Regions from separate parts of the Mesorhizobium sp. CA10 genome, predicted to be linked through region 3. Evidence: riboswitches for the same ligand, from Rfam matches in the RefSeq annotation. Region 3 holds a riboswitch; each other region holds the start of a gene.
The links. Region 3 has a riboswitch for cobalamin ahead of LB535_RS26575 (DUF1636 family protein). Riboswitches for the same ligand answer to the same signal wherever they lie in the genome.
Positions count from the first base shown of each region.

Region 1: it holds a riboswitch for cobalamin, as region 3 does, so the genes downstream of both, LB535_RS18870 (CbtB domain-containing protein) here and LB535_RS26575 (DUF1636 family protein) in region 3, are expected to answer to the same signal.
Region 2: it holds a riboswitch for cobalamin, as region 3 does, so the genes downstream of both, bluB (5,6-dimethylbenzimidazole synthase) here and LB535_RS26575 (DUF1636 family protein) in region 3, are expected to answer to the same signal.

Region 1 is NZ_JAIUHV010000008.1:275,020-280,563, forward strand. Features, by position in the region: gene LB535_RS18850 (cation diffusion facilitator family transporter) at 1-702, shown strand, start outside; partial or broken gene LB535_RS18855 (dienelactone hydrolase family protein) at 774-1,421, shown strand; gene LB535_RS18860 (hypothetical protein) at 1,436-1,915, opposite strand; gene LB535_RS18865 (CbtA family protein) at 2,168-2,908, opposite strand; gene LB535_RS18870 (CbtB domain-containing protein) at 3,071-3,280, opposite strand; adenosylcobalamin (AdoCbl) riboswitch at 3,272-3,421, opposite strand; gene LB535_RS18875 (histidine phosphatase family protein) at 3,505-4,077, shown strand; gene LB535_RS18880 (PilZ domain-containing protein) at 4,229-4,501, shown strand; gene LB535_RS18885 (methyltransferase family protein) at 4,505-4,972, opposite strand; gene LB535_RS18890 (DUF6428 family protein) at 5,249-5,544, opposite strand, start outside.
Region 2 is NZ_JAIUHV010000005.1:88,877-94,420, reverse strand. Features, by position in the region: gene LB535_RS12825 (TetR/AcrR family transcriptional regulator) at 1-164, shown strand, start outside; gene LB535_RS12820 (hypothetical protein) at 296-1,279, shown strand; gene bluB (5,6-dimethylbenzimidazole synthase) at 1,280-2,011, opposite strand; cobalamin riboswitch at 2,053-2,231, opposite strand; gene LB535_RS12810 (histone deacetylase family protein) at 2,347-3,273, shown strand; gene LB535_RS12805 (exodeoxyribonuclease VII small subunit) at 3,277-3,528, shown strand; gene LB535_RS12800 (DUF2277 domain-containing protein) at 3,722-3,988, shown strand; gene LB535_RS12795 (pirin family protein) at 3,999-4,919, shown strand; gene dxs (1-deoxy-D-xylulose-5-phosphate synthase) at 5,185-5,544, shown strand, end outside.
Region 3 is NZ_JAIUHV010000017.1:62,159-67,702, reverse strand. Features, by position in the region: gene LB535_RS26580 (winged helix-turn-helix domain-containing protein) at 93-1,292, shown strand; cobalamin riboswitch at 1,323-1,526, shown strand; gene LB535_RS26575 (DUF1636 family protein) at 1,566-1,997, shown strand; gene cobW (cobalamin biosynthesis protein CobW) at 1,994-3,031, shown strand; gene LB535_RS26565 (cobaltochelatase subunit CobN) at 3,048-5,544, shown strand, end outside.

The DNA.
Region 1 (5,544 bases), on a different contig from region 3:
CTCGGCCTTCCGCTCGCCGATCCGATCATCGGCCTGCTCATCACCGTCACCATTTTCGCTATCGTCTGGCAATCGGCGCGCTCGGTGCTGACCCGCATGCTGGACGGCGTCGAGCCCGGCCTCGTTGACCAGATTCACCATGCTGCCGACCATGTCGCCGGGATCGAAAAGGTAGCCGACGTCAAGGCCCGTTGGCTCGGCCACAAGCTGCATGTCGACGTTACGATCGCGGTCAATGACGGCCTGTTGCTTGCCGCCGCGAACAACATCGCCGCATCGCTCAAGGCCGAGCTCTTCGCGCACATCCCGGCGCTCGACGTCGCCACGGTGCACTTTGCCGAGTTGGAGACGGAGGCCGGCCACCATCATGCGCCGGATCCGTTCCTTGTCGACGGCAAGCTAGCCAGCGGGCTGCTCGAAATCGTCGACACGCCGCAGGGCGAGCGCATGCGGCTGCGCCTGTCGCGTCACGCCGAGGGCCTGCGGGCGAACGTCGCTATTGAAAGGGCGGACGGTGCGGTCGAAAGCCTGCCGCTGTCTCCGGTCGGCGGCGACCATCATTATCTGCAGAGCCTGGTCGCGCCGACCGAACCGCATGAATTCAGCGCCAGGCTGCAACTGGCGGCCGGTCCCGACACCGAGGATCTGCCCTTCGCCATGGCCGAACCGAAAGGCCACCATCACGAGCGCGCGCATGGATGATGTGACGGCGAAGGCTTCGGAAAGGGCATGGCTGGTGGTGGGGATTCGATAAGCCGGATAAAAGACGATCATTGCCCGAGCTCAACGCGATCGGCCAGGCGACGCCGAAGGGACAGCGGATGGCTGCTATTGTACTCTTTCACTCGGCGCTCGGCCTTCGGGCGGTGGAGCATCAAGCTGCTGAGCGCATGCGAAGCGCGGGGTACGATGTTGTGGTGCCGGACCTCTACGCAGGGCTGACTGCGGCATCGGTCGACGACGGGCTTGACTTGATGAGCAATGTTGGGTGAGAAACCATCTGCGACCGCGCCAGGGTGGCGCTCCTCCAGACTTCTCCAGACGCGGTGCTCGCTGGCCATTCCATGGGAGCTGGCGTGATCAGTGCCGTTTGGTCAGAACGAGTCGCTGCCGCCGGCATTGTGCTGCTGCATGGCCTTGCTGATATTCCCAGCAATGTTCGCCGACACATCCCGGTCGCGGTCCACGTCGCCGACCCAGATGCATTTGCTCAGCCGGAACAAGTTGCCGACTGGTCGGCGTCGGCGAAGCGCTGCCACGTCAGGGCAGAAATTTTCACCTATCCGGGGATCGGCCATTTCTACACCGATCAAGCGCTGCCGGATTACGATGCGTCCGCAGCCGAGCTGACATGGTTGCGCGTTCAGGCTTTCCTGAAAACGATCACACGCAAGACCGGGAGCGGTTCGGTGATTCCGTGAAACGCTGAACCGTTCTAAGCAGCGCCGGCTCGCGGAGCGGGTGAACGGAAAATCGACCATGCGGCGGCGCCGAGCGCCGCCACCATAGCGAGGATCACCGCAAGGCTCGGCAAGTGGAAGAAGATGTCGCGCCAGCGTGGCTCGACGACCGCGCCGGTGCTGAAGGCCTCGCCGCTGTACTGGCACAGGATCCACGACGCGCCGCTACGCACCATCTCGGCATCGATGTCCGAGATCAGCGTCTTCGCCTCGCGCCCGGCCGCGGGCATCATCGCCATATGGGCGAGCAGCGCCTTGGCGGTGGCGAGATAGGCGTGGCTGCATTCGTTGAACGGGCTTTCCTCGTCGCCGAGGCTGCCCGGCATCAGGCCCCAGAGGCAATAAGTGAATTGCAGATTGCCGTGATTGTAGAGCCGCCGGAAGGTCGGGTCGGTCGCGGTCTGGCGCTGGGCGAGGTCGAGGATCTCGCCGCGATAGCGCGCGATGACGGCCATCTGGCCGTGGGTCAGGCTGGGGATCTGGATGCCGGGAGGAGGCTGGGCCGAGGATCCGCCATGCGCCTGCGCGGATGTGGCGGCCAGAAATGCGAGCAGCGCCGCAACCGAGCAATTCCAGGAAAAGTGTGCGGCGGTTTTCCGTCCGGAATTGCGAGAAAAGGAAAGACCAAAGTGGCTCTGCGGTCGTACCGACCGTTGAGCCGCTTTGGCCGCCAGGGCGCAGAACCGTGGCGGCCAACGCATCGGATTTCAGGCGTAGCGGCGTGCCGGGCTGCGCTGGTCGCGCACCGCGACCACGCGTTCGGCAACCGCGCCGAAGCCGAGCCCGACGACGGTCCACAGCACCAGCTGGATGCCGAGCGAGGCGACGCGGAATTGCCACAGCACGGTCGCCGAGAAGTTCTCCGGCACTTCGTTGATGTCGGGCAGCGCCGCCTTCACCAGCGCGAAGACGACGAGGAAGGCGAGGCCCGCGACGATCGAGGCGTTCCAGGCGCCGAGCCGGTTCCACAGCCGCTGCGCCAGGCCGACCGCCGCCACCATCGCCGCGATCGAGACGACAATCATGATGAAGAACAGCTCGGTGCGGTAGCCGATCGTTTCGGCATTGCCGACTGCGGGCGGGCTGGCCGGGTATTTGAGGCCGGGGACCACGATCACGGCCAGGAAGCCGAGTGCCGCGATCAGCGCCGAGGTGCCGCGCGGACCGAGCGAGCCCAGACGGCCATGGGCATAGGCGAAGACCAGCGAGAACAGCCCGCCAAGGGCGGCGCCATAGACCAGCACGCCGGTTGCCAGGCCGATGCCGGCTTGCGTGGCGCGGCTGACCATCTCGGGCTCCGGCGCCTCGCCGGCGGCCGGGGCCTGCTGTTCCTCGAAGGCGATCGCCTTGTCGACCTGCGGCTCGCCATAGACGCGGGCGAAGGCGAACGCCAGAATCCCGGCGACCAGCCCGACAAGCATGCCGCGCAGCAAAAGTTTTCCAACCATGTCACCAATCCCTCCAAGCAATTCCAGGAAAAGTGCGTAGCGGTTTTCCGTCCGGAATTGCGTTAAGCCAACCAAGCAATTCCAGGAAAAGTGCGCAGCGGTTTTCCGTCCGGAATTGCGTTGGATCAGAATCGAAAGCGGGTTCAGCGATGCTGAACCGCTTTAGTGGCAGGGGAAGCCGAGCAGGTGGCGGCCGTCATGCACGAATTCGTGCACATAGGTGCCGCGAATCAGCGAGGTGGCGCCTTCTTCCGCGCCGACGAAATAGATCGCCAGCATCAAAAGCAGCCCGCCGAGGATGGCCCAGGGCAGAAGCTCGCGGACCGGAATCGCAACCGGGCCGTAGCTGGGGGCGAAGGTGGTGTCGGACATATTGACCTCCCTTGGGATACTGCGTCCCGTTGATCGAGTGCTGCGGAATAAGGCCTGACTTTCGGCTGGTGCCGATCACAGTGGCGCGACCGTGCCGGACTCGCACCGGCTTCCAATCCCGTATAGCATTAAGACACTTGTCAGTACTTCGTTCGCCTGTCAACGACATGTAATGGCGGCACGGCTTCGTGAGGCCTGTTTTTCGCTGTGCCACGGAGTTTTTCATGCTTGTCCGCCTGACGATGATCGCAAGCGGAGCGACGCCCGGGATGCGCAAGGGCCGCTTTCCGAACGATGAGCCGCCGGAGCCGCGCGCCCTCGATCGCGCCGGCGCGCTGGCCGCTTCGCTGCGTCGCGCCGACCGTATCTGGACAAGCCCGGCGCTGGCCGCGCGGCGGACGGCGGAGGCGCTCGGCCTTGACGCGACGGTCGAGCCGCTGCTTGCCGAGCAGGATTTCGCGCGCTGGGCCGGCAAAGGTTTCGAAGAGGTGCAGGCCGAGGATCCCGAAGGTATGGCGGCCTGGTTCGCCGGTACAGACGCGGCGCCCCATGGCGGTGAATCGCTCGCCGACGTCGCCCGGCGGGGTGCTGCGCTGATGGAGCGGCTGGCCGGCGAAAGCGGTCACACCGTCGCGGTGACGCATGCCATGCCGATCCGCGCCGCCATGGCGCATGTGCTCGGCGCGCCGCTTTCCTCGGTCTGGAAGATCGACATCGAGCCGCTGTCGCTCACCGAGTTCCGCAGCGACGGCCGCCGCTGGGTGCTGCGCGCGAGCGGCGTCACTGTCGCCGGCTGAACGGTCAGGCGTGAACGCTCCATCCGTGGACCCGGCCGGCATATCAAGCCGGCACACCACTGTTTCAGTGATCGCTAACGGAACGGAAACGCCTCGCTGCTATCGTGCTGCCCCATGGCGAGGAGAGCCTTGCCTGAGGAGCCCGCCGGATATGGCCAATTTTCCCGAGATCGAACGCCGTCTTCATGCGCGCGAATTCGTGCTCAAGGAAGCCACGATCATCGCCGCCGGCGTCAGGACCGGCTGCTCGGTCAGAAATCAGCACGAGCAGGGCGCGGAATTGCGCGTCGGTGCCAATGTGGAGATTCCGGACCGCTTTCTGCTCGAGGTCCCGGCCGACGATACGGCCTATCGCGCTTTGGTGCGGTGGCGGCGCAACGACCGCGTCGGCGTGGCGCTCTACAGCAACGCGCCAAAGGACTGATGCTCAAAAATAGCGGCGCACGCTCGCCCTGTAGGCGCGGTAGGGTTCGCCGAACTTGCGTTCCAGATAGGCCTCCTCGCGCAGCACCACGCCGTAATGCAGGATGGGGAAGCTCGCGATGGTCGCGATGACGGCCCACCAGCTGTCAAAGAGCAGCCCGATTCCGAGAAGCAGTCCCATCAAGCCGACATAGAGCGGGTTGCGGGTGAAGCCGAACGGGCCGCCGGTGATGATCGCGGTGGTCGGCAGCGTTGGGTTCACATTGGTGCCGCCGCGCAACATCGTCGAGCGTCCCCAGGCGATGATCGCAACCGCCAGTGCTGCCAGCACTATGCCGAGCACGATGGTCAGCGGGCGGCCGCCGATCGCCAGCGGCCAGACATAGCGCAGCGCCAGCATCGCGATCAGCGCCACGAGAAAGAGCAGCGGCGGAAACACCGCCACGCCCGGATTGTCCGCTTTGTCATCCATAGCCATCTTCATCGACCAGGCGCCATTGCCGCCACTATGCACGGACGCGCGTCATCCAGCAATTCGTGATCCTGCCTAGGCGATGTGCAGCCCGGCATATCGGGAACACAACCATGGCGCGCGCGTTCACTATCGCCGATTGACAGGGATTTGCGCGGATGAGCAAGACAGCCGTTTGGGTGGCGCTGATCGCCATCGTTCTCGTGGGCCTCTATTTGTTGCAGGCCAATGGCATGATCCGGTTCTGATCAGGGCGGCGCGTCGCCATTAGCGGGCTCAACAGCAGCGACTCCCTCCGCACCCACTCGCTGCCTTCTGTTCTTCCAGCCAGCGGTCCCGCGGCTTGCAGCTTGACGGCCGTGGCGACAGCTCGACCTCAACCGTCCCGCCAACAAGGCTCGGCTGGGCTGCCCGGTGCAATTCCATCGGGCGAACGCCGTCGCTGACCTCGAAGGTCAGCTTCGCCGCCTGATCGAGAGAGACATGGTCCGAAACCTTGCGGATGATCGCGGCGAACTTGCCGGCTGGCATATGGACCGGTCCGCCTTCGTCCACGTCCCACAGCTGGACGA
Region 2 (5,544 bases), on a different contig from region 3:
AGGTCGTTCCGGAGCTTGATCCCGAGACGACCTCACGGCTGATCAATGGCGCCAGCAGCCAGGCCGCGCAGCGCATCGCCAATTCGACGGACCCCGAGGCGACCTCGAAAAAAGCGATCACGGCCTTCAAGCAGTTGCTCGAAGGCTTGCGAAAGAAGCCTTGACGGCACGCTCGGGTAATCAAGCCACCGGCTTATGCACCGGTTTCGGGCCGGCGCAACCCTGCCGCGATTGACAATCGCCGGGGCGAGCGCATCCTCCACCGCCAACTCTGAAGGTGAGGGGAGTCGGGGCCATGTGGGACTTCAGCATCGCCAGATCCGTGTCGATCATGATGCGGACATGGCCGTTCATCGTCTTTCGCATGATCGTCTATTTTGGCATCACGGTCGCCTACATCATGGCGACCGGTACGGGCGCCAGCGTCGGCTACGGCGTCGGCCACATCTCCACCGATCCCGACGGCCCGATGTCCTTCGCGCTGTGGGGTGGCGTGGTCGGCTTCGGCGTCGTCTCGATCGCCGTCTACTGGATACGCGAATACATCCTCTATGTGTTGAAAGCGGGCCATATCGCCGTCATGGTGCATCTGATCGACGGTCATGATGTCCCCGACGGCCAGGGCCAGATCGCCTACGCGAAGGAAGTGGTCACCCAGCGTTTTGCCGAGGCCAACATCCTTTTCGTCGTCGACCAGCTGGTCAAGGGCGCCATCCGAGCCATCACCGGCCTGATCGGCGGCATCGCCGCCTTCCTGCCCATTCCGGGCCTGAGCGGTATCGTCAGCTTCATCAACACGGTGATCCGCCTGTCGCTGACCTATGTCGACGAGATCATCCTCGGCTACAACATCCGCATCAGTTCGAACTCGCCATTCGAGACGGCGAGGCAAGGCGTCGTGCTCTACGCGCAGAACGGCAAGCACATGGTCAAGAACGCCGTCTGGCTGGCGGCGATCATGTGGGGCGTGTCCTTCGTCATCTTCCTGTTGATGCTGGCGCCCGCGGCCGCCATTCTGTGGGTCATGCCGGGCCAGCTTGCCGGCTGGGCCTTCGTGCTGGCCATCGTCTTTGCCTGGGCCTTCAAGGCAGCTTTCATCGAGCCATTCGCCATCGCCTCGCTGATGCAGGTCTATTTCGAAGCCATCGAAGGCCAGGCGCCCAATCCCGAATGGGACCGGCGGCTCGCCGAGACCTCGTCCAAATTCAGGGAACTGCGCGACAAGGCGCTGGGCTCTTTCGGCGGCGGCTCGCGCTGGGATACGCCGAGGGCCGCCTGATCATGGCTTTGATGCGCCGTCGAGCTTTGCGATTGCCGATTTAAGCGGCGCCTCGCCGGCGCCGCGAAACGTCTCGCTCATGACCAGTTCGGGCAGCGGCAGGCGCTTGCCCCAGCCATGCGCCTCGAGGTCCGGCTTCGGCGCGAAGGCCGAGACGCGGCCGACGCACAGATAGGCGATCGGCGTGACATGCTCCGGGATCGCGAGAAGCCGCTTCAGTGCCTCGGTCTCGATGATGCTTACCCAACCGACGCCGACACCCTCCGCCCGCGCCGCCAGCCAGAAATTCTGCACCGCGCAGACGGTGCTGTAGAGATCCATCTCCGGATTATGCCAACGCCCGAGAGGCGAGTCCTTCGAGCGCTGCCGGTCGCAGGTGATGCACAGGTTGAGCGCGCTTTCGCAAATGCCCTCGAGTTTCAGCTTGCGGTAGAGCGCCTGCCGTTCCGCCTCGATCGCCGGCAACTCCTGCTCGCGCGCGGCGAGGAACAGGTCGCGCACTTGTCTGCGCCGCTCGGCGTCGCGGATGACGATGAAATTCCACGGCTGCATATAGCCGACCGACGGGGCGTGATGCGCGGCGGTGATGAGCCGCGCCAGCACATTGTCATCGAGATCGTCGGGGACGAAATGGCTGCGCACGTCGCGCCTGGTGAACATGGCCCGGTAGACCGCGTCGCGCGCCAATTGGTCAAAGTCGTCGCCGCTCGCGGCGATCGCTGCTGCTGTCATCGCTTTCCCCTTGCGACAAGCAGTCCCCCGCCTGACCAAGCGGAAAACCATGTCTGCCGGGCCGGTCTTCTGGCTCGGGATCGTCCCGCATCCGGCGCCTTCCCGTCTTCGACAGTGGCGTGTGCCGGCGCGGTCCCCCTTACAGTGTTGGGCACGCCACGGAGTTCAACCGTGTTCCCGATTCTCCCGCGTCGCGGGCACCTGGCAGCGATGCGACCTTACAGCGAAGCTTGGGCCGCGCCAATGGCGTTAGCGACACGGCAAGACGCGATTTCCCCAGCCATTCGGCCTGCCAAACATGGTCATTCGGCCGCCAGGTCCCTAGATTAGGCGCCATGGCCACCCGTCTCTATACGCACCCGATCTTCCTCGAACACCTCACGCCGCCCGGCCATCCCGAGCGGCCCGACCGCCTGCGTGCCATCGAGCGCGTGCTCGACGACGAGGCGTTTTCGGCGCTCGACCGCGTCAAGGCGCCGGAAGGCGACGAGAAAACGATCTTCTATGCGCACCCGGAGGATTTCGTCGAGCGCGTGCGCGGGGCGATCCCTGAGAGCGGGATCGTGTCGATCGACGCCGACACTAGCGCCAGCCCGAAAAGCTGGCAGGCCGTGGTGACGGCGATCGGCGGTGCCAACGCGGCGGTGGACGACGTCTTCGAGGGCCGTGCGGCAAACGTCTTCGTCGCCGCGCGTCCGCCTGGACATCATGCCGAAAAGACCACGGCAAGGGGTTTTTGCCTGTTCAACACGGCGGCGATTGCCGCCCGTTACGCGCAGAAGAAGCACCAGGCCGAGCGCGTCGCCATCGTCGACTGGGATGTCCACCACGGCAACGGCACGCAGGACATCTTCTGGGACGACCCTTCGGTGCTCTATTGCTCGACGCACCAGATGCCGCTTTACCCGGGCACCGGCGCGAAGAACGAGACCGGCGCCGGCAACATCGTCAACGCGCCGCTGGCGCCGCAGACGGGGAGCGATCTCTTCCGCGACGCCTTCCTGTCGCGCGTGCTGCCCTCGATCGACGCGTTCGCGCCGGACCTGATCATCATTTCCGCCGGTTTCGATGCGCACCATCGCGACCCGTTGGCCGAGATCAACCTGACCGAGGACGATTTCGACTGGGCGACCGGGCAATTGATGGAACGCGCCGGGCGCCATAGCTCCAACAGGCTCGTCAGCCTGTTGGAAGGCGGCTACGATCTGCAGGGACTGGCATTTTCAGTCGCCGCCCATGTCGGGCGGCTGATGAAGGGATAGGGTATGGCATTGGAAGGCAATGAGGACGTCAAGGCGATGAGCTTCGAACAGGCGCTCGACGCGCTGGAGAAGATCGTCGATGATCTTGAGCGCGGCGACGTTCCGCTCGACCAGTCGATCAAGATCTATGAGCGCGGCGAGGCGCTGAAGGCGCATTGCGACCGGCTGCTGAAAGCGGCCGAGGACAAGGTCGAGAAGATCAGGCTGTCGCGCGACGGCAAGCCGGTGGGAACTGAACCGCTGGACGCCGACTGAGGTGTTGATATTCAGGTGAGGCCGGCCTGCAAATGGCAACTTCCTGCGCTTCCGGTGCTCACGTACTTCAAGTACGCTCCGCTCCGGTTCTCGGAAACCACCATTTTCGGCTCGGCCTGACCTGAATCTCAACACCTCAGCGGATGATCTCAGACCGGGTAAGGGCAAAGAAAGCAGGTAAGGAGTTCAAGCCATGTGCCGCAACATCAAGACCTTGGCCAATTTCGAGCCGCCGGCGACCAATGACGAAGTGCATGACGCAGCGCTGCAATTCGTGCGCAAGCTGAGCGGCTCGACCAAGCCGTCCAAGCGCAACGAGCATGCCTTCTACCATGCCGTCGAGGCGATCGCCGCTGTCGCGCGCGAATTGATCGATTCGCTCGAAACCAACCAGGAACCGCGCAACCGCGAGGAAGAGGCCGCCAAGGCGAAGGCAAGGTCGGCGCTGCGTTTCGCCTGAGGGAACCGACATGAGCTTCTTTCCGGGAAACGACCCCGAACCCGGCGATGCCTTCGCCTGCGACCAGATCGAGCTGATGGTCGTTCCAAACGCCAAGGACATCGGCGGCTTCGAGGTGCGCCGCGCTCTCCCGACGGCAAAACGCCGGCTGGTCGGGCCGTTCATCTTCTTCGACCGCATGGGCCCGGCGATCCTGCGCGCCGGCCATGCGCTCGACGTGCGTCCGCATCCACATATCGGGCTTTCCACCGTCACCTACCTGTTCGACGGCAGGATCAGGCATCGCGATTCGCTCGGCACCGAAATGGTGATCGCGCCGGGCGACGTAAATTTGATGACTGCCGGGCGCGGCATCGTTCATTCCGAGCGCACGCCGCAGGAATTGCGCGGCGCGCCGATGTCGGTTTCCGGCCTGCAGACCTGGCTGGCGCTGCCCGACGGCAAGGAGGAGATTGCTCCGGTGTTCGCGAACACGTCGGTGGCCCGCTTGCCGCAGATCGATGCCGAGGGTGTCAGCGGCCGCGTCGTCATTGGCGCGTTCTCAGGCCTGCGCTCGCCCGTGGCGACCGCCTCGGACACGCTTTATGCCGATCTCAGGCTGGCCGCCGGCGCCAGCGTGAGGATTCCAGCCGATGCCGAGGAGCGCGCCATCTACACGCTGGAAGGCGACGTCTCGATCGCCGGCGATGTTTTCCCGGCCGAGCGGCTCCTGGTGTTCAAGCCGGGCGAGGAGATCGTGGTCTCTTCCGAGCGCGGTGCGCATTTCATGCTGTTCGGCGGCGCTTCGCTGGGCTCCAAGCGCTACATCTGGTGGAATTTCGTCTCGTCCTCCAAGGAACGCATCGAGCAGGCCAAGCAGGAATGGAAGACGGGCCGCTTCGATATCGTTCCCGGCGATGAGGAGGAGTTCATTCCGCTGCCCGAGAACTAAGGTGTGTTGATATTCAGGTGAGGCCGGCCTGCAAATGCCGGTTTCCTGCGCTTCCGGTGCTCACGTACTTTGAGTACGCTCCGCTCCGGTTCTCGGAATCCATCATTTTCGGCGCGGCCTAACCTGAATCTCAATACACCTTGCAGCGTAGCACGCGTCACTGACGCACATTTACATTCGCCCGCCGGCGGACTATTGCCGCGCATGATTATGGCGCAATCTGCTGATAGCGCCGTGTTCGATCGATAAGGCAGGACGCGCCCGAGTGAAGCCAGACACGCCGCTGCTCGACAAGGTCCGCATTCCGGCGGATTTGCGGACGCTTGATGAGAGCGCGCTGCCGCAGCTTGCCGCGGAGCTCCGCGCCGAGTTGATTGATGCCGTGTCGCAGACCGGCGGTCATCTCGGCGCCGGCCTCGGCGTCGTCGAACTGACCGTCGCGCTGCACTACGTTTTCAACACGCCGCAGGATCGGCTGATCTGGGACGTCGGCCACCAGGCCTATCCGCACAAGATCCTGACCGGCCGCCGCGACCGCATCCGCACGCTGCGCCAGGAAGGCGGCCTCTCTGGTTTCACCCGGCGGGCCGAGAGCGAATACGACCCGTTCGGCGCCGCGCATTCC
Region 3 (5,544 bases):
TTCTCTCCTGACATATCTACCGCCATTTGCCTGCTAGCATGGCCGGAATCACCGGCTAAAAATCCAACGGACGATCGGGGCAAGGACACCTGATGAAGGACAAGATTTCGCTGGCCATGGCGAGGCGCGTCGCGCTGGGCGCGCAAGGGTTCAACGACCCTCGCCCCGCAGGAGTTCCGGATCGTCGGCACCTCGCCCGGGTGCTTTCGCGAACCGGCCTTCTGCAGATCGATTCCGTGAGCGCGGTGGTGCGGGCGCATTATATGCCGCTCTATTCGCGCCTCGGCCCCTACCCGCTTACGCTGCTCGACAATGCCGCAGTCACCCGCAAGCGCGCCGTGTTCGAATACTGGGCGCATGAGGCGTCGTTCCTGCCCGTGGAGACGTACCCGCTGATGCGCTGGCGCATGCAGCGCGCCGAGCAGGGCGACGAGATGTATCTCGGCCTGGCGAAATGGGGCCGTGAACGCAAGGAAATGATCGACGAGATATATAGAGAGGTCGCCGATCGCGGTCCGATCGCCGCGTCCGACATCGAAGGCCACAAGGGCAATGGCGGCTGGTGGGGCTGGAGCGAGGCCAAGCACGCTTTCGAATGGCTGTTCTGGGCCGGGCGCATCACCACCGCCTACCGCCGCGGCTTCGAACGCTATTACGACCTGCCCGAGCGCGTTTTGCCGCAGGCGGTCCTCGACCTTCCCATTCCCTCGGTCGAGGACGCGCATCGCGAATTGCTGCGCATTTCCGCCCGCGCCCATGGCATCGCCACCTATGGCGACCTGCGCGACTATTTTCGTCTCGCGCCGGGCGACACGAAGGATCGCATCGAGGAACTGGTCGATGCCGGCGAATTGCTGCCGGTGAAGGTCGAAGGTTGGGACAAGACCGCCTATCTCCACAAGGACGCCCGTTTCCCGCGCCGGATAGAGGCGCGCGCCCTGCTCGCCCCTTTCGATCCCGTCGTCTTCGAACGCACCAGGACGGAGAAACTCTTCGATTTCCGCTACCGCATCGAGATCTACACGCCGGCCGAGAAACGCCAATATGGCTACTACGTGCTGCCCTTCCTGCTCGGCGATCGGATCGTCGCCCGCGTCGATCTGAAAGCTGACCGCCCGGCCAGCATCTTGCGCGTCCACGCCGCCTACGCCGAGGCCGGCGCCCCACCCGAAACGGCCGCCCAGCTCTTCGACGAGTTGAAGCAGATGCAGGGCTGGCTCGGCCTGGAGGCGATCGAAGTGACGCCGGCCGGCGACCTCGGGCCGGCGCTGGCCGACATCGCGGTGTCGTAGCTGCGCGTTGACAGGGACCTAGCCGTAAGCCTAAATCCTGACCCAGACGGTCTTCTCCCGGCAAAGGGAGGAGCCAAGAGGGAATGCGGTGCGGGCCAACACCCAAATCCGCGGCTGTCCCCGCAACTGTAAGCGACGAGCCTCTGCCGAAAACCACTGGGATGTTCCCGGGAAGGCGGCATTCAGGGTGACGACCCGCGAGCCAGGAGACCTGCCGTCTGAGACTTTAAGTATCCGAATGCCCGGCGGGTTTTCCGGGCAAGGAGCATGGTTTTGGATCGCAACGGCAGTTTCCCGGCAAACAGTGCGGACATTCCGTCCGAGCCCGATGCTTTGGCTGGCGTCACCGTCATCGTCTGCTCATCCTGCCGCGACGAGACCGGGTCGGATGCGCATCCGCGCGCCGGCGCGCTGCTTGCCGAAGACACGCGTCGGGCTGCTTGCGGCGAAAAGATCGACATCCGTACCGTCGAATGCCTCGGCAACTGCAAGCGCCGGCTAAGCGCCGCGCTGCTGCGCGACGGCTGCTGGAGCTACGTCTTCGGCGATCTGGACACGACCAGCGGCGCCGATCTCGTCGCCGGCGCAAAGCTCTTCGCCACCTCGACCGACGGCCTCATCCCCTGGCGCGGCCGGCCCGATTCTCTCAAGCGCGGCCTGGTTGCCCGCATCCCTCCCCTCGACATGCTGAAGGACCGACCATGAACGCATCCGTTTCCCGCGTGCCCTGCACCGTCGTCACCGGCTTTCTCGGCGCCGGCAAGACGACGCTGATCCGCAACCTGCTCGAGAACGCCAAGGGCAAGCGGCTGGCGATCATCGTCAACGAGTTCGGCGATGTCGGCATCGACGGCGAGATCCTCAAGGGCTGCGGCGTCGACTCTTGCCCTGAAGAAAACATCGTCGAGCTCGCCAATGGCTGCATCTGCTGCACCGTTGCCGACGATTTCGTGCCGGCGCTCGACCAGATCCTGTCGCTCAACCCCAAGGTCGATCACATCCTGATCGAGACCTCGGGCCTCGCTCTGCCGAAGCCGCTGGTGCAGGCGTTCCAGTGGCCGAGCGTGAAGAGCCGCGTCACGGTCGATGGCGTCATCGCCGTGGTCGACGGCCCGGCGCTCGCCGACGGCCGCGTCGCTTCCGATGTAGATGCCCTGCAGGCGCAGCGTGCGGCGGACGATTCCCTCGACCATGACGATCCGGTCGAAGAGGTGTTCGAGGACCAGATCGCCTGCGCCGACCTGATCATCCTGTCGAAAAGCGACCTGATGGATGCGGCAGGCTCCGCCCGTGCCAACGCCGTCATCGGCGAGCATGTCGCGCGCGCCGTCAAGGTCGTGCCGACAGCGCAGGGCAAGGTCGATTCGGCCGTGCTGCTCGGCCTTGGTCTTGCGGTGGAGGACGACATCGAGAACCGCAAGACCCATCACGACGACGAGCTCGATCACGAGCACGACGATTTCGATTCCTTCGTCATCGACATCCCGTCGATCGCCAACCCCGACGAGCTGGCCAAGCGCGTCGCCCTTGCCGCAGAGCAGGAGAACGTCTTGCGCGTCAAAGGCTTCGTCGAGGTCGGCGGCAAGCCGATGCGGCTCCTGCTGCAGGCTGTCGGCCCGCGCGTCAATCATTACTACGACCGCGCCTGGACGGCTGAGGACGATCGCCGCTCGCGGCTCGTTGTCATCGGCCTCAAGGGGCTGAACCGCCCGGCGATCGAGCGTATCCTCGCCGGCTGAGGCAATCCGGACCGCGATGCACATCCTCGCCACCACATCCGCTTCGCTCGACGATCTCGCCGAGCCGATCGACCTCAGGCAGACGCCTGCGGATGTCGTGGCCCTGTCCTTCACCGACAGCGATCTCTCCGGCCTGGCCGCTGCCTGGAAGGCGGATGCGGAGCGGCTGCCGTCGATGCGGCTTGCGGCGCTGCGCGACCTTCGCCACCCGATGTCGGTGGACCTGTGGATCGACAGCGTCACCCGCCACGCCAGGGTCATCCTCGTCCGCATCCTCGGCGGCTATGACTGGTGGCGCTACGGCTGTGACCAGCTCGCCGCCCTGGCGCGCGAACGCGGCATCAAGCTGGCATTGCTGCCCGGCGAAAGCCATGACGAGGACCAGCGCCTGATCGAAGCCTCGACCCTGCCGCGCGCCGAGCTGGACGCGTTGCTCGGCTATTTCCGCGAAGGCGGTCCGGCCAATATGAACGCGCTGGTGCAAAGGCTGGCAAGGCTCGCCGGGTCGGATGCGGCCGTGGCCGAACCGGTCAGCGTGCCGAAGGCGGGATATTATCAGCCTGGGCTGGGAGTTGTCGAAAAGCCAGTCCTGTCGAGCGTCGGCGATCCTTCGCCCCCCCCTCTGTCCTGCCGGACATCTCCCCCTCAAGGGGGGAGATCAGCTGTCACCCAAGCCGGCTCTATCTCTGCTTCGTCAAATATCGAGCTAGCTGAAACATCTACAGTTGGCGAAACCGTCGACCACAGAGCAATCTCCCCCCTTGAGGGGGAGATGTCCGGCAGGACAGAGGGGGGGGCGACAGAACTCGACGCTACCAACTTCAGCGCCCCGGTCATCCCCATCCTCTTCTACCGCTCGATGCTGCTTGCCGCCGACGTGGCACCGATCGACGCACTCGTTGACGCCCTGTGTTCGCAAGGCCTAGCGCCTGTGCCGATCTTCGTCTCCAGCCTCAAAGACGCGGCATCCCTGGCCTTCGTCGAAACCGCCCTCACCTCCCTGAACCCCTCCGCTATCGTCACCGCCACCGCCTTCGCCTCCGGCGCGGAACCCGGTGCCGAGACCCTCTTCGACCGCGCGGGCGTACCGGTGTTCCAGGTCATCGTCGCCACCACCAGGCGCGAGGTCTGGGAAAAGAACCAGCGCGGCCTGGCGCCTGCCGACCTTGCCATGCATGTCGTCCTGCCCGAGCTCGACGGCCGCATCCTGGCCGGCGCCATCTCCTTCAAGGGCGAGGTCGAGACCGATCCGGCGCTGGCCTTCCGCGCCTTGGCCAACCGGCCCGAGGTGGACCGCGTGGCGCAAGTTGCCAAGCGGATCGCGGCGTTCATCCGCCTGCAGCGGATGGAGCGGGCCGAGCGCAAGCTGGCGATCCTGATCCCGGATTATCCGAGCGCGCCAGGGCGAACCGGTTACGCCGTTGGGCTTGATGTGCCCTCCAGTGTGCTTGCGATGCTGCATGACCTGAAGGAACAGGGCTATGCGGTTGAGGGGATTCCGCAATCGCCGCGGGCCTTGCTGGATGTGCTGGAAGTGGGCGGGCTTGGCCTCTCCTTAGGGGACTACTCCGCCTTTTCGGTCGAACTCCCGAGGGAAGCGCGCGATGCAGTAGAGGCCGCGTGGGGCAAGGCAAAAGGGATAGGTTCGCGCGAGGCACCCCCCTCTGTCCTGCCGGACATCTCCCCCTCAGGGAGGGAGATTGCCCTGTCACTACCGCTTTCGCCAATCGGCAGTGTTGCAGGTGGAGCGCCGGCGCCCGAACTGCCAATCTCCCCCCTAGAGGGGGAGATGTCCGGCAGGACAGAGGGGGGCGCGACAGAACGCCAGCCTTGGCAGCTAGCAGGTGAAACAACCTTCCCCTTCCGCGCCGCGACCTTCGGCAACGTCACCGTGGCGCGGGCACCCGACCGCGGCCGCTCGGCCGACCGCCGCGCCGACTATCACGACCCGACGCTGCCGCCGCGCCACGAGCTGATCGCTTTCGGCCTCTGGCTGCAGAAATCGCTCGGCGTGCATGCCATCATCCATGTCGGCGCGCATGGCACGCTGGAATGGCTGCCGGGCAAGACGGTGGCCCTCTCCGGAACCTGCTTCCCGGAGATCGTCACCGGATCGCTGCCCGTCATCTATCCATTCATCGTCTCCAATCCGGGCGAGGCGGCGCAGGCCAAGCGCCGCATTTCGGCCGTCACCCTCGGCCATCTGCCGCCGCCGCTGACCGGCGCCGGCCTCGACGAGGCGCAACTGAAACTCGAGCGGTTGGTCGACGAATATGCGCAGGCCGACGGCCTCGACCGCCGCCGCCGCGACCGTCTGGCCAAATTGATTGTCGAGACGGCGCAAAAGACTGGCCTTGCTTCCGAAGCCGGCGTTGCCGGCACAGACGCTCCGGACGAAGCGCTGCGCCGCATCGACGCCTGGCTCTGCGACCTCAAGGATTTCGCCGTCAAGGACGGGCTGCATGTCTATGGCCGCGCACCGGAAGATGAAGTCGACCCGCTGCGCCGGCAAA